DNA from 3 places in the Rhodococcus sp. 077-4 genome. Region 1 is predicted to be linked to each of the others. Evidence: predicted binding sites of a transcription regulator. Region 1 holds the regulator's gene; each other region holds the start of a gene.
What was found. Region 1 encodes LexA, which represses DNA repair genes until DNA is damaged. Its sites were predicted from a motif close to CGAACANNTGTTCG; they were not measured.
Positions count from the first base shown of each region.

Region 2: ACNEOT_RS05585 (DUF222 domain-containing protein) is a predicted target of LexA. The motif match lies at 1,743-1,756, and genes of this name have one in related genera.
Region 3: ACNEOT_RS01255 (DUF222 domain-containing protein) is a predicted target of LexA. The motif match lies at 2,081-2,094, and genes of this name have one in related genera.

Region 1 covers NZ_JAJPWC010000002.1:1,013,757-1,017,032, reverse strand. Annotated here, with positions in the region: gene nrdR (transcriptional regulator NrdR) at 1-296, opposite strand, end outside; gene ACNEOT_RS14050 (hypothetical protein) at 397-780, opposite strand; gene lexA (transcriptional repressor LexA) at 1,159-1,842, shown strand; gene ACNEOT_RS14040 (acyl-CoA dehydrogenase family protein) at 1,918-3,060, opposite strand; gene ACNEOT_RS14035 (uracil-xanthine permease family protein) at 3,210-3,276, opposite strand, start outside.
Region 2 covers NZ_JAJPWC010000001.1:1,147,862-1,151,137, reverse strand. Annotated here, with positions in the region: gene ACNEOT_RS05585 (DUF222 domain-containing protein) at 1-1,715, opposite strand, end outside; gene ACNEOT_RS05580 (hypothetical protein) at 1,858-2,130, shown strand; gene ACNEOT_RS05575 (IclR family transcriptional regulator) at 2,127-2,909, opposite strand; gene ACNEOT_RS05570 (CoA transferase subunit A) at 3,053-3,276, shown strand, end outside.
Region 3 covers NZ_JAJPWC010000001.1:257,488-260,763, forward strand. Annotated here, with positions in the region: gene ACNEOT_RS01245 (XdhC family protein) at 1-517, shown strand, start outside; gene ACNEOT_RS01250 (MFS transporter) at 756-1,952, shown strand; gene ACNEOT_RS01255 (DUF222 domain-containing protein) at 2,122-3,276, shown strand, end outside.

The DNA of each region.
Region 1 (3,276 bases):
TCTGCGGAACCGGCGGCGCGAATGGTGTCTTCGACCTGTTGAGCCAAGAGGTTCAAAGCGTCGTTGTCGACATCTCTGCCCTGGCAGGCGCGTCGAACACCCTTGACGACCTTGTCGCGGCTGAACGGCTCGGTCACGCCGCTACGCTTCACGACGGCCAGCACTGCAGCCTCGACGGTGGTGAATCGACGACCGCACTCCGGGCAGGAGCGACGACGCCGTATTGCCTGCCCCTCGTCCATCTCACGCGAGTCGACCACGCGTGAGTCGGGATGCCTGCAGAACGGGCAATGCATGAGGAAGCCTCCGTCGTATCCAACGCTCCGACGACGAGCACGCGCATCGGGGCAGTCAGTCGAGGATACTCAGTCTTCCCGGACGCGAGGGGGCCGGTGGTCATCTGCCGGGCGCATACTCGACGACTGCTCCGTCGTGTACTTCGACCACACCGGCCGGCTGCGCGCCCGACTCGGCTGCAGTGGCCCGCAGGTTCGCGATGCCGATCAGTCCCCCTGCGACGACCAGGACCGCCAACATCGACAGCACCAGCGATCGCATGCGAACCGGCTGACCCGCGAAGTGCGCAGAAGTCCGGTCGAACTCGAGATCGGCCTGCTCACGATCGGTGACATCCGTCCACGACGGGTCCAGGACGGGCAGGCACGGGCCGGACGGCGCGGCGACGCCGTGCACCGCCGGACGCGCCCGGCGGCGGCGCTCGACGACGGTGGACCGTGAACGGACGGCGGTGGCGGTGGGGCGATCGGTGATGATGGTCATCGGAACCTCGTCTTCACTCGTTGGATCGATTGTTCGATCAGGCGTTCGATGGACGCTTGTTCGAAGTTCTATCACGAGCCTCCGACAAAGTCTGTAGAAAACGCGACACGAGTCGAACAGATGTTTGATTCAACAGCTGATACACGCTAGATTCGTGTCAGAAACCACACGCCACACGAGTCGACACCATCAACTCCAGTCCGCGCAGACCGACCACGCAGACCGGATCCAGAACTTCAGCAGGAGGCCGACAGCATGAAGGACGAGACCTCGACGAGGTCGACCACGCGAACCACGGGTCCCAAGACGACCGGCGCCAAGGCCACCGCTACCAAGGCCGCCGCAGGAAAGCCGGCCGCAGAGCCGACATCCAAGGCCATGGAGGTCGGAACCGATATCAGTGCGGGTCTGACCGAGCGGCAGCGCAAGGTGCTCGAGGTCATTCGCGCCTCGGTCACCGAGCGCGGCTACCCGCCGAGCATTCGTGAGATCGGCGATGCGGTCGGTCTGACGTCGACCTCGTCGGTTGCTCATCAACTTCGCACCCTCGAACGCAAGGGGTTCCTGCGCCGGGACGCCAACCGCCCCCGCGCCGTCGACGTGCGTGGGCTGGACGAGGTGCAGGCCGATCAGGCTGCCGCCGCCGTAGACGGTTCCGCGGCGTCCGACGAACAGGATCGCCTGCCGACCCCGACGTTCGTGCCCGTTCTGGGACGTATCGCCGCAGGCGGTCCCATTCTTGCCGAAGAGGCCGTCGAGGACGTGTTCCCGCTCCCACGCGAATTGGTGGGGCAGGGTTCGCTCTTCCTGCTCAAGGTCGTCGGCGAGTCGATGATCGAGGCGGCCATCTGCGACGGCGACTGGGTGGTGGTTCGCCAGCAGTCCGTGGCCGACAACGGCGACATCGTGGCTGCGATGATCGACGGCGAGGCCACCGTCAAGACGTTCAAGCGGTCCAAGGGTGAAGTGTGGCTGCTGCCGCACAATCCCCTGTTCGAGCCGATTCCAGGCAACAACGCCGCAATCCTCGGCAAAGTCGTCACCGTGATGCGCAAGCTGTAGGGATCGTCACCGTAGTGACACGAGAAGGGCCGCAGCACATGTGCTGCGGCCCTTCGCGTGCATCGGATCAGCGGATCACAGATTCAATCCGCGGCCGATGATCTCCTTCATGATCTCGGTGGTCCCGCCGTAGATGGTTTGGACGCGAGAGTCCATGTAGGCCTTGGCGATCGGGTATTCCTTCATGTAGCCGTAACCGCCGTGCAGCTGCAGGCACCGGTCGATCAGCTTGACCTGATTCTCGGTGGTCCACCACTTCGCCATCGCGGCTTCCTGGACGGACAACGTCCCTGCATTGAGCAGTTCGATGAACTTGTCCACCATGATGCGGGTGGCGGTGGTCTCGGTTGCCAACTCCGCCAACACGAATCGGGTGTTCTGGAACTTGCCGATCGACTTTCCGAAAGCCTTGCGATCGCGGCAGTACTGAATCGTCATCTCCAGCGCCGACTCCATCGCGGCTGCCGCGACGACGGCGATCGACAGGCGTTCCTGGGGCAGATTCTGCATGAGGTAGATGAACCCCATGCCTTCTTCGCCGAGGAGGTTGGCGGCGGGCACGCGAACGTCGGTGAAGCTGAGTTCGGCGGTGTCCTGTGCCTTCATGCCGATCTTGTCGAGGTTGCGACCGCGTTCGAATCCGGGCATGTCGCGTTCGACGACCAGCAGGCTGAAGCCCTGTGCGCCCTTCTCCGGGTCGGTGCAGGCCACGACAATGATCAGATCTGCGTTGATTCCGTTGGTGATGAAGGTCTTCGAGCCGTTGAGCACCCAGTCGTCGCCGTCGCGGACGGCCTTGGTCTTGATGCCCTGCAGGTCGCTGCCCGTGCCGGGTTCGGTCATGGCGATTGCGGTGATCAGCTCACCGGAACAGAATCCGGGCAGCCAGCGCTGCTTCTGCTCGTCGTTCGCCAGCTCGATCAGATACGGCGCGACGACGTCGTTGTGCAGTGTGAAGCCGATGCCGCTGTACCCACCGCGGGTGGTTTCCTCGGTGACGATGGCGTTGTAGCGGAAGTCCTTGACTCCGCCGCCGCCGAACTCCTCGGGTGCTGCCGTTCCGAGGAAGCCCTGCTTACCGGCCTCGACCCAGACGCCGCGGTCGACGATGTTCTGCTCTTCCCACTTGGCGTGGTTCGGTGCTACGTGCTGGTCGAGAAATTTCCGGTACGACTCCCGGAACAGCTCGTGCTCGGGCTCGAAAAGTGTGCGTTCCACGAATGTCTCCTTGCTCGGTGCATACCGACGTCGACCAGGTGAAACTCCAAGCGGATCACGGTCGTCGGCACGACTGACGTCACGTAGGCAACACTACGTCCGCGGTGTCGAGCCGGTCGATGACCAAAACGCGCGCGATCCGTGACCCACTAGCGGCCCCGGTTGCCCGCAGTTCTCGCGAGCGCCGAGACGATCGGGTAGCCGAGGAGAATTCCG
Region 2 (3,276 bases), on a different contig from region 1:
AGGTCGAGGGCAGAGCTGTGCCGTGTGCCACGGCCGAGTGGGGTGTGGGTGCAGAACAGAGCTGCAGCAGAGGTCAACGACTGAGTTCGTCGTCGGTGTTCCTCCCCGCTGGGTTCTGCCGTCCCGTCGGTACCTGGGGCGGGTTGCGGTGCTGCTCCGACCGGGTTCGGGTTCGGCTCCGGTGGTGTTTTCTTTCGCGGTTCGGGCGGAGGAACAGACGCAGTGTGTGTTCCCCGCGCGGAGTCTGTTGCAGGTGCTGGTCCACTCGACGGTGTCGGCGATCCTGTACTCGATCGTTCGGGTTGTTCTGCAGCAAAGTGTATTTGGCGTGGATCGGACGCTCGGCTCAGATCTGCTGGCGGACCGGATGCTCCCACCGGGCCTCGGGGTGATGCTGCATGCGGCGACGCTGAATTGGAGCCATGGCCGGGATCAGCTCCCCGGCCGGGGGTAGGTTTCGGTACCGTCGCCGGCGATGGTGCAGTGGTCGATTCGGTGTCGGTGCGGTTGGCGGGCTCACACGGAGGGTCCGTGCCCGGCACAGTAGCGGTGTCGGTGTCGGGGTCGGTATCGATGGAAGTCCCAGTGGCTATGCCAGATTCGGTCCTGGTCTCCGACGCCGGTTCGGTGTCAGTGCTTGCGCCGGGCTCTGTCTCGTTTGCAGCGGTGCCGGTGTCCGTCGCTGAATTCGCTGCGGCTGCGGCTGCCGGTGCTGCTTCTGCGGCAGGCTCAGTTTCCGCGTTCGGTGACGCTATGTCCTTGTCGTTCGTCGGGGTTCGTTCCCAGTCACCTGTTTCTGGGTTCTGCTGGGCGAGGCCGAGGGATTCGGCGAGGGTCACGGCGTCGGTGAGCAGGATCTGCCACTGACTGGTGCGGGCCAACTCCCGCGCCAACTCCGGATCGATGGACCCGTGACCGGCCAGATACGCCGGGTTCGCGAGTAATCCGATGAGGGTGGCGATGTCGACGGTGATCATCGTCAGCGGCACCCGCCGATCCGGCAACACCGCACCCGCATCCTTTTTCGGGCATGTGGGGCGCTGGCATTGGCACACCAGCCGTGATTCGCCGTGCATGCGGGCCATGAACGCATCGCAGAGCCGTTCCTTCTTCCCGCGCGGGTCTTTCGGGCAGAGGGTGTCGGCCATTTCTTCGAGAAGCTGCCATGCGGCAGCAGCTTCGGGGGCGGTCAACTCGGCTCGGATGCGGGCGAGCTCACCGGCGGAACTAAAGGTGACGGTCCGAAATTTCTTCGCGAACTCCCGCAATGCTGCTGCTTCCTCGGGTGCCACACGAACCAGAATCTCCCAGATCGCGTTCTCCAAAGGCCCGGGCGAATTCTGGCGGGCGGCGTCGACGACCTCGGCTTCGACGCGTGCGACGAGGTCGTCGGAGAGATTGTCGAGGATCCGGCAGGCCGTCCGGACTCGGGCGAGGTCGATCTCACCGGCGGAGAACGCGGCCCGCAACAGCGGGAGCCGGGTGTGCAGGGCGACGGCGATCGAGACATACGATTCGGCAACCGTCGCCGAGCACCCCAACGCCAACGCCATTTCGGTGCGCCCGTAGCGGCTGTAGTGCTTGTGCTTGATATCGCGGGTGATCCAGGTGCGGTGGACGTCGTAGCAGGCAGCAATCTTGCGTGCGGCGTGCCGGTTCTCGTCTCGTGCGGCAGCGGTCAACGCCGCCAACGACACTGCTGGTGCTGCACTCATTCTCCACCCCCCGGTGAACCCCGATACCGAACATGCGTTCGAGCTGAAAGAAGAGTATCCCGACCCACCGACAAGAACTTCACAAGCCGCCCAACGGCCACTTGACCTGCCGTTATTCGATGATGGATCTACACTTCACCTCATGACCGAATCGAATTCCACGGCATCGGAATTGCGTGACTTGCGCGCACGCGCGGCCCGCGGCGATCAGGATGCCGTCGACGAGTTGGTAGAACTCGCAGGCTCTCGGAACGACCTCGACGAACTACGTACTTTCGCCGATGCCGGCAGCAGCGATGCCGTCGACATTCTTGTCGAATTGGCCGGTGAACGTGGCGACCGCACCGAGTTGCGGAGGTTGGCCACCGCAGGCAGTCAGGACGCCGCGGATATTCTCGAAGAACTCGACAGCTAGTCGAGGCCGGGACGCTCGCCCAATTGCACGGTGAGTCGGTGCGCCGCGTCGAGCAGCAGCTTGCCCAGCTCTCGGCGTCGATCGTCCCGAAATCGCGTCTCTACCCCGGTCAGGCTCAGCGCCCATGCAGGCCCTCCGGCACGGTCGAACACAGCCGCACCGAGGCCCCAACTGCCCTCCACGAGCAATCCCGGGTTGACGGCGAATCCTGTTGTCCGAGTGAGTCCGACGCGATGCCGGATCGCCGCCTCCGAATGATCCGGGCCCCACTCGGGCACCAGGTCGACTCCGTCGAGGTACTGGTCGACTTCCCGATCGGGCAGGTGCGAAAGAATGGCCAGACCGGCGGACGCGACCCCGAGCGGCAGCCGAATGCCCTCGTACAACACATGCGAGCGCAGCGGAAAGCTCCCTTCCACCCGAAGCAAGCAGACGGTCTCCGCTCCTCGCCGGGCCGAGAGGAATGCGCTCTCCCCGCTCTCGGTCGCCAACGCCTGCACTACTTTTCGAGCTTGATCCGTGATGTCGTACCGCAGAGCCGCCATCGACCCGAGTAGGTAGATCTCCGGACCCAACGACCAGCGGCCGGACGCAGAGTCGCGGTCGACGAAGCCTTCCTCGGCCAGCGACGACAGCAGCCGATGCGCGGTCGGTCGTGCAATGTCGGCCGTCCGTGCGAGCGCCGTGGTCGAGGCACCCGACGGCTCCGCGCCTCCCGCTGCCCGCAGCAACGAGCAGATCTTCCCGATCACACTTGCATTGGCATCCGGTGACGTCACCGCGCCATACTACGTCCGCTCAGCGGACGCCAAGCCCCCAAGCGTTCATCGAACGAGCAAAAGCCCGCATTCACTTCACCGGAAACCACAGCTCAGGTTCACTGAGGCGAACGTTTGCTCAACGAACACATCAGGAGCTGGAAGTGACAGGAAAGATTTACGCGTCGGCCGCCGACGCGGTCGCGGACATCGGCAGAGGAGCGACCATCGCAGTAGGCGGCTTCGGTCTGTGCGGCGTCCCCGACGCCCTCGTCGAGGCCATTGCGAACACCGATGCGACCGAGCTCGAAGTGTTTTCCAACAACTGCGGCGTCGACGGCTATGGACTCGGAATCTTGTTGGCTGCCGGACGGATTCGCCGCGTCAC
Region 3 (3,276 bases), on a different contig from region 1:
CTTCGGGGCCATCGACTACGCCGGAGCACTCGCGCGAGTCGGTCGATTCCTCGGCTACCACGTGACGGTGTGCGACGCACGGCCCGTATTTGCCACGGCTGCACGGTTTCCCGATGCCGATGCAGTAGTGGCCGAATGGCCGCACAGCTACCTGGCGCGGACAGAGGTCGATGCCCGAACGGTGATCTGCGTACTCACCCACGACGCCAAGTTCGACGTGCCGCTACTCGAAGTGGCACTGCGACTCCCCGTCGCATTCGTCGGGGCGATGGGTTCACGCAGGACTCACGACGATCGCGCAGCCCGGTTGCGTGAAGTGGGGCTGACGGAGGAGGAACTGGCGCGCTTGAAATCGCCGATCGGACTGGACCTGGGTGCCCGAACACCCGAGGAGACTGCACTCGCCATCGCGGCTGAATTCGTGGCGGTGCGACGCGGAGGTAGTGCTCTGCCGTTGACACGAACGGCGGGCCCGATTCACCACGACACCGCGGCGGAGGATGCGAAGTACGCGTGAACGCAAGTTCGACGTAGATGCGGTCCTGGTAGCCCGCTGCCGGGCAGTTTCGTCTCGGAAGGCGAACAGCACTCGACCAACTCGCGATGTTTGACGTCGATCACGCAGAGTGGTTTGCTGACATCGTTCACGAATCACGCCGTAGCGCCCCTGCCCGTCCGGGGGTGTAGGCATCTGCTTCCGATAGGGCGACCGCGAGGCCGTCATGTCGTTTCCTGTTCGTACCCGTCGATCGTCAGTGGCATTGTGGGTCATCTTCTTTGTGAACGGTGCGGTTCTGGCAAGTTGGGCACCTCGCATTCCGCAGGTCACCGCCGATCTTCACCTAACCGACGGCCAAGTGGGCTGGGTACTGTTGGCGGTCGCCGCTGGTTCTGTGCCGGCCTTGACCGGCGCTGCGCACCTGTTGCGCATCGTGACGGCGAAGTCGTTGTGCGCCAATACATCCGTCGCATTCAGTGCTGCGCTGCCGCTGATCGGGCTTGCACCCAACGGCTGGGCACTCGGTGGAGCGTTGGTTGCCCTCGGTGCCGCAAGCGGGTGCTTGGACGTCGCAATGAACACTGCTGCTATCGATTACCAGAATCGCGGTGGACAACGGATCCTCTCCCGTCTTCACGGCGGTTACAGCCTGGGAGTACTCGCCGGGGCATCGTCGGGCGCTCTCGCCTCGATGTTCGACATCACTGTGCTCGCGCACTTCGCCACGGTCAGCACTCTTCTGGTGGTCTCGGCCCTTGCCGCGTCGTGGTCCTTGCCGTCCTCGAGTACGCAGGGCGTGGCCATCGACCCCGACGCCGTCGGACATTACAGGCCGACCGCGGGGATTTGCAGTGGTCGGACGCTGGCCATCCCGGCATCGATCGGAGTAATGGCCGTTGCAGCCCTCCTGATCGAGGGCATGATCACCGACTGGTCTGCCCTGCTGGTGTCACGGGACTTCGGCGGTGGTGCGACATTCGGAGCCGTTGCAGTAGTCGCCTTCAGCAGCTCGATGTTCGTCTCGCGTAGCTTCGGTGATCTGATCGTCGACCGGCTCGGCGCAGCACTGACGGTGTGGTGCGCGGCAGCGGTGGTCTCGACCACCATGCTCGTGGGACTCCTGCTGCAGCACCAGGCATGGGTTGCGGTTATCGCTGTGGGTTGCTCCGGGATAGTCCTCGGGCCCCTGTTTCCGTTGCTCATCAGTGAAGCAGACCGCTGCAGCAATGCCGACGCAGCAGTAACCGCCGCGCGGGTCAGCGCCATAGGGTACGGCGCGTACCTCGTCGGACCCCCTTTCGTGGGTTTTCTCGCCGAACACCTCAGCCTTGTGACCTCTTTCGTTCTCATCAGCTGCATCTGTTCGATCGCGCTCGTGTTCGCGTCGACGTCGTTGCGCAGCAGGGACAAGTCTTCTTGTCAGGAACATCGCAGTCTCGATCTCTTGGAGTAAACGGCAGCTGAATCCGTGTAGACCTCGGAGCGATCGATGCGCTCCGCCAGAGGTAAAACGCGTACTCGAGGGGTCTACTGCTTCGGCGCACGTTTCTGTCGGTGGCTCGGGATAGTCTTCTTTCAGTTCGAACACGCGTTCGTAATTGGGGTTCACCGGGGGGTGGAGAATGAATCCAGCACCAGCAGTGTCGTTGGCGGCGTTGACCGCTGCCGCGCGCGACGAGAACCGGCATGCAGCACGCAAGATTGCTGCCTGCTACGACGTCCACCGCACCTGGATCACCCGCGATATCAAGCACAAGCACTACAGCCGCTACGGGCGCACCGAAATGGCACTCGCGTTGGGGTGCTCGGCGACGGTCGCCGAATCGTATGTCTCGATCGCCGTCGCCCTGCACACCCGCATGCCACTGCTCCGGGCAGCGTTCTCCGCCGGTGAGATCGACCTCGCCCGGATACGCACCGCCTGCCGGATCCTCGACAATCTCTCCGACGACCTCGTCACCCGCGTCGAAGCCGAGGTCCTCGACGCCGCCCGCCAGAACTCGCCCGGGCCTTTGGAGAACGCGATCTGGGACATTCTGGTTCGCGTCGCACCCGAAGAAGCAGCAGCATTGCGGGAATTCGCGAAAAGATTTCGGACCGTCACCTACAGTTCCGCCGGCGAACTCGCCCGCATCCGAGCCGAACTGACCGCCCCCGAAGCTGCTGCCGCATGGCAGCTTCTCGAAGAAATGGCCGACACCCTCTGCCCGAAAGACCCGCGCGGTAAGAAGGAACGGCTGTGCGATGCGTTCATGGCCCGCATGCACGGCGACACCCGACTGGTGTGCCAGTGCCCCCGCTCGGACTGCCCGAAAAAAGATGCGGTGTTGCCGGATCGGCGGGTGCCGCTGGCGATGATCACCGTCGACATCGCCACCCTCATCGGACTACTCGCCAATCCCGCCTACCTGGCCGGTCACGGAACCATCGACCCGGAGTTGGCGCGGGATTTGGCCCGCACCAGTCAGTGGCAGATCCTGCTCACCGAAGCAGTGACTCTCGCCGAATCCCTCGGCCTCGCCCAGCAGAACCCAGAAACAGGGGACTGGGAACGAACCCCGACGAACGACAAGGACATAGCGTCACCGAACGCGGAAACTGAGCCTGCCGCAGAAGCAGCACCGGCAGCCGCAGCCGCAGCCGCAGCGAATTCAGCGACGGACACCGGCACCGCTGCAAACGAGACAGAGCCAGGCGCAAGCACTGACACCGAACCGGCGTCGGAGACCAGGACCGAATCTGGCATAGCCACTGGGACTTCCATCGATACCGACCCC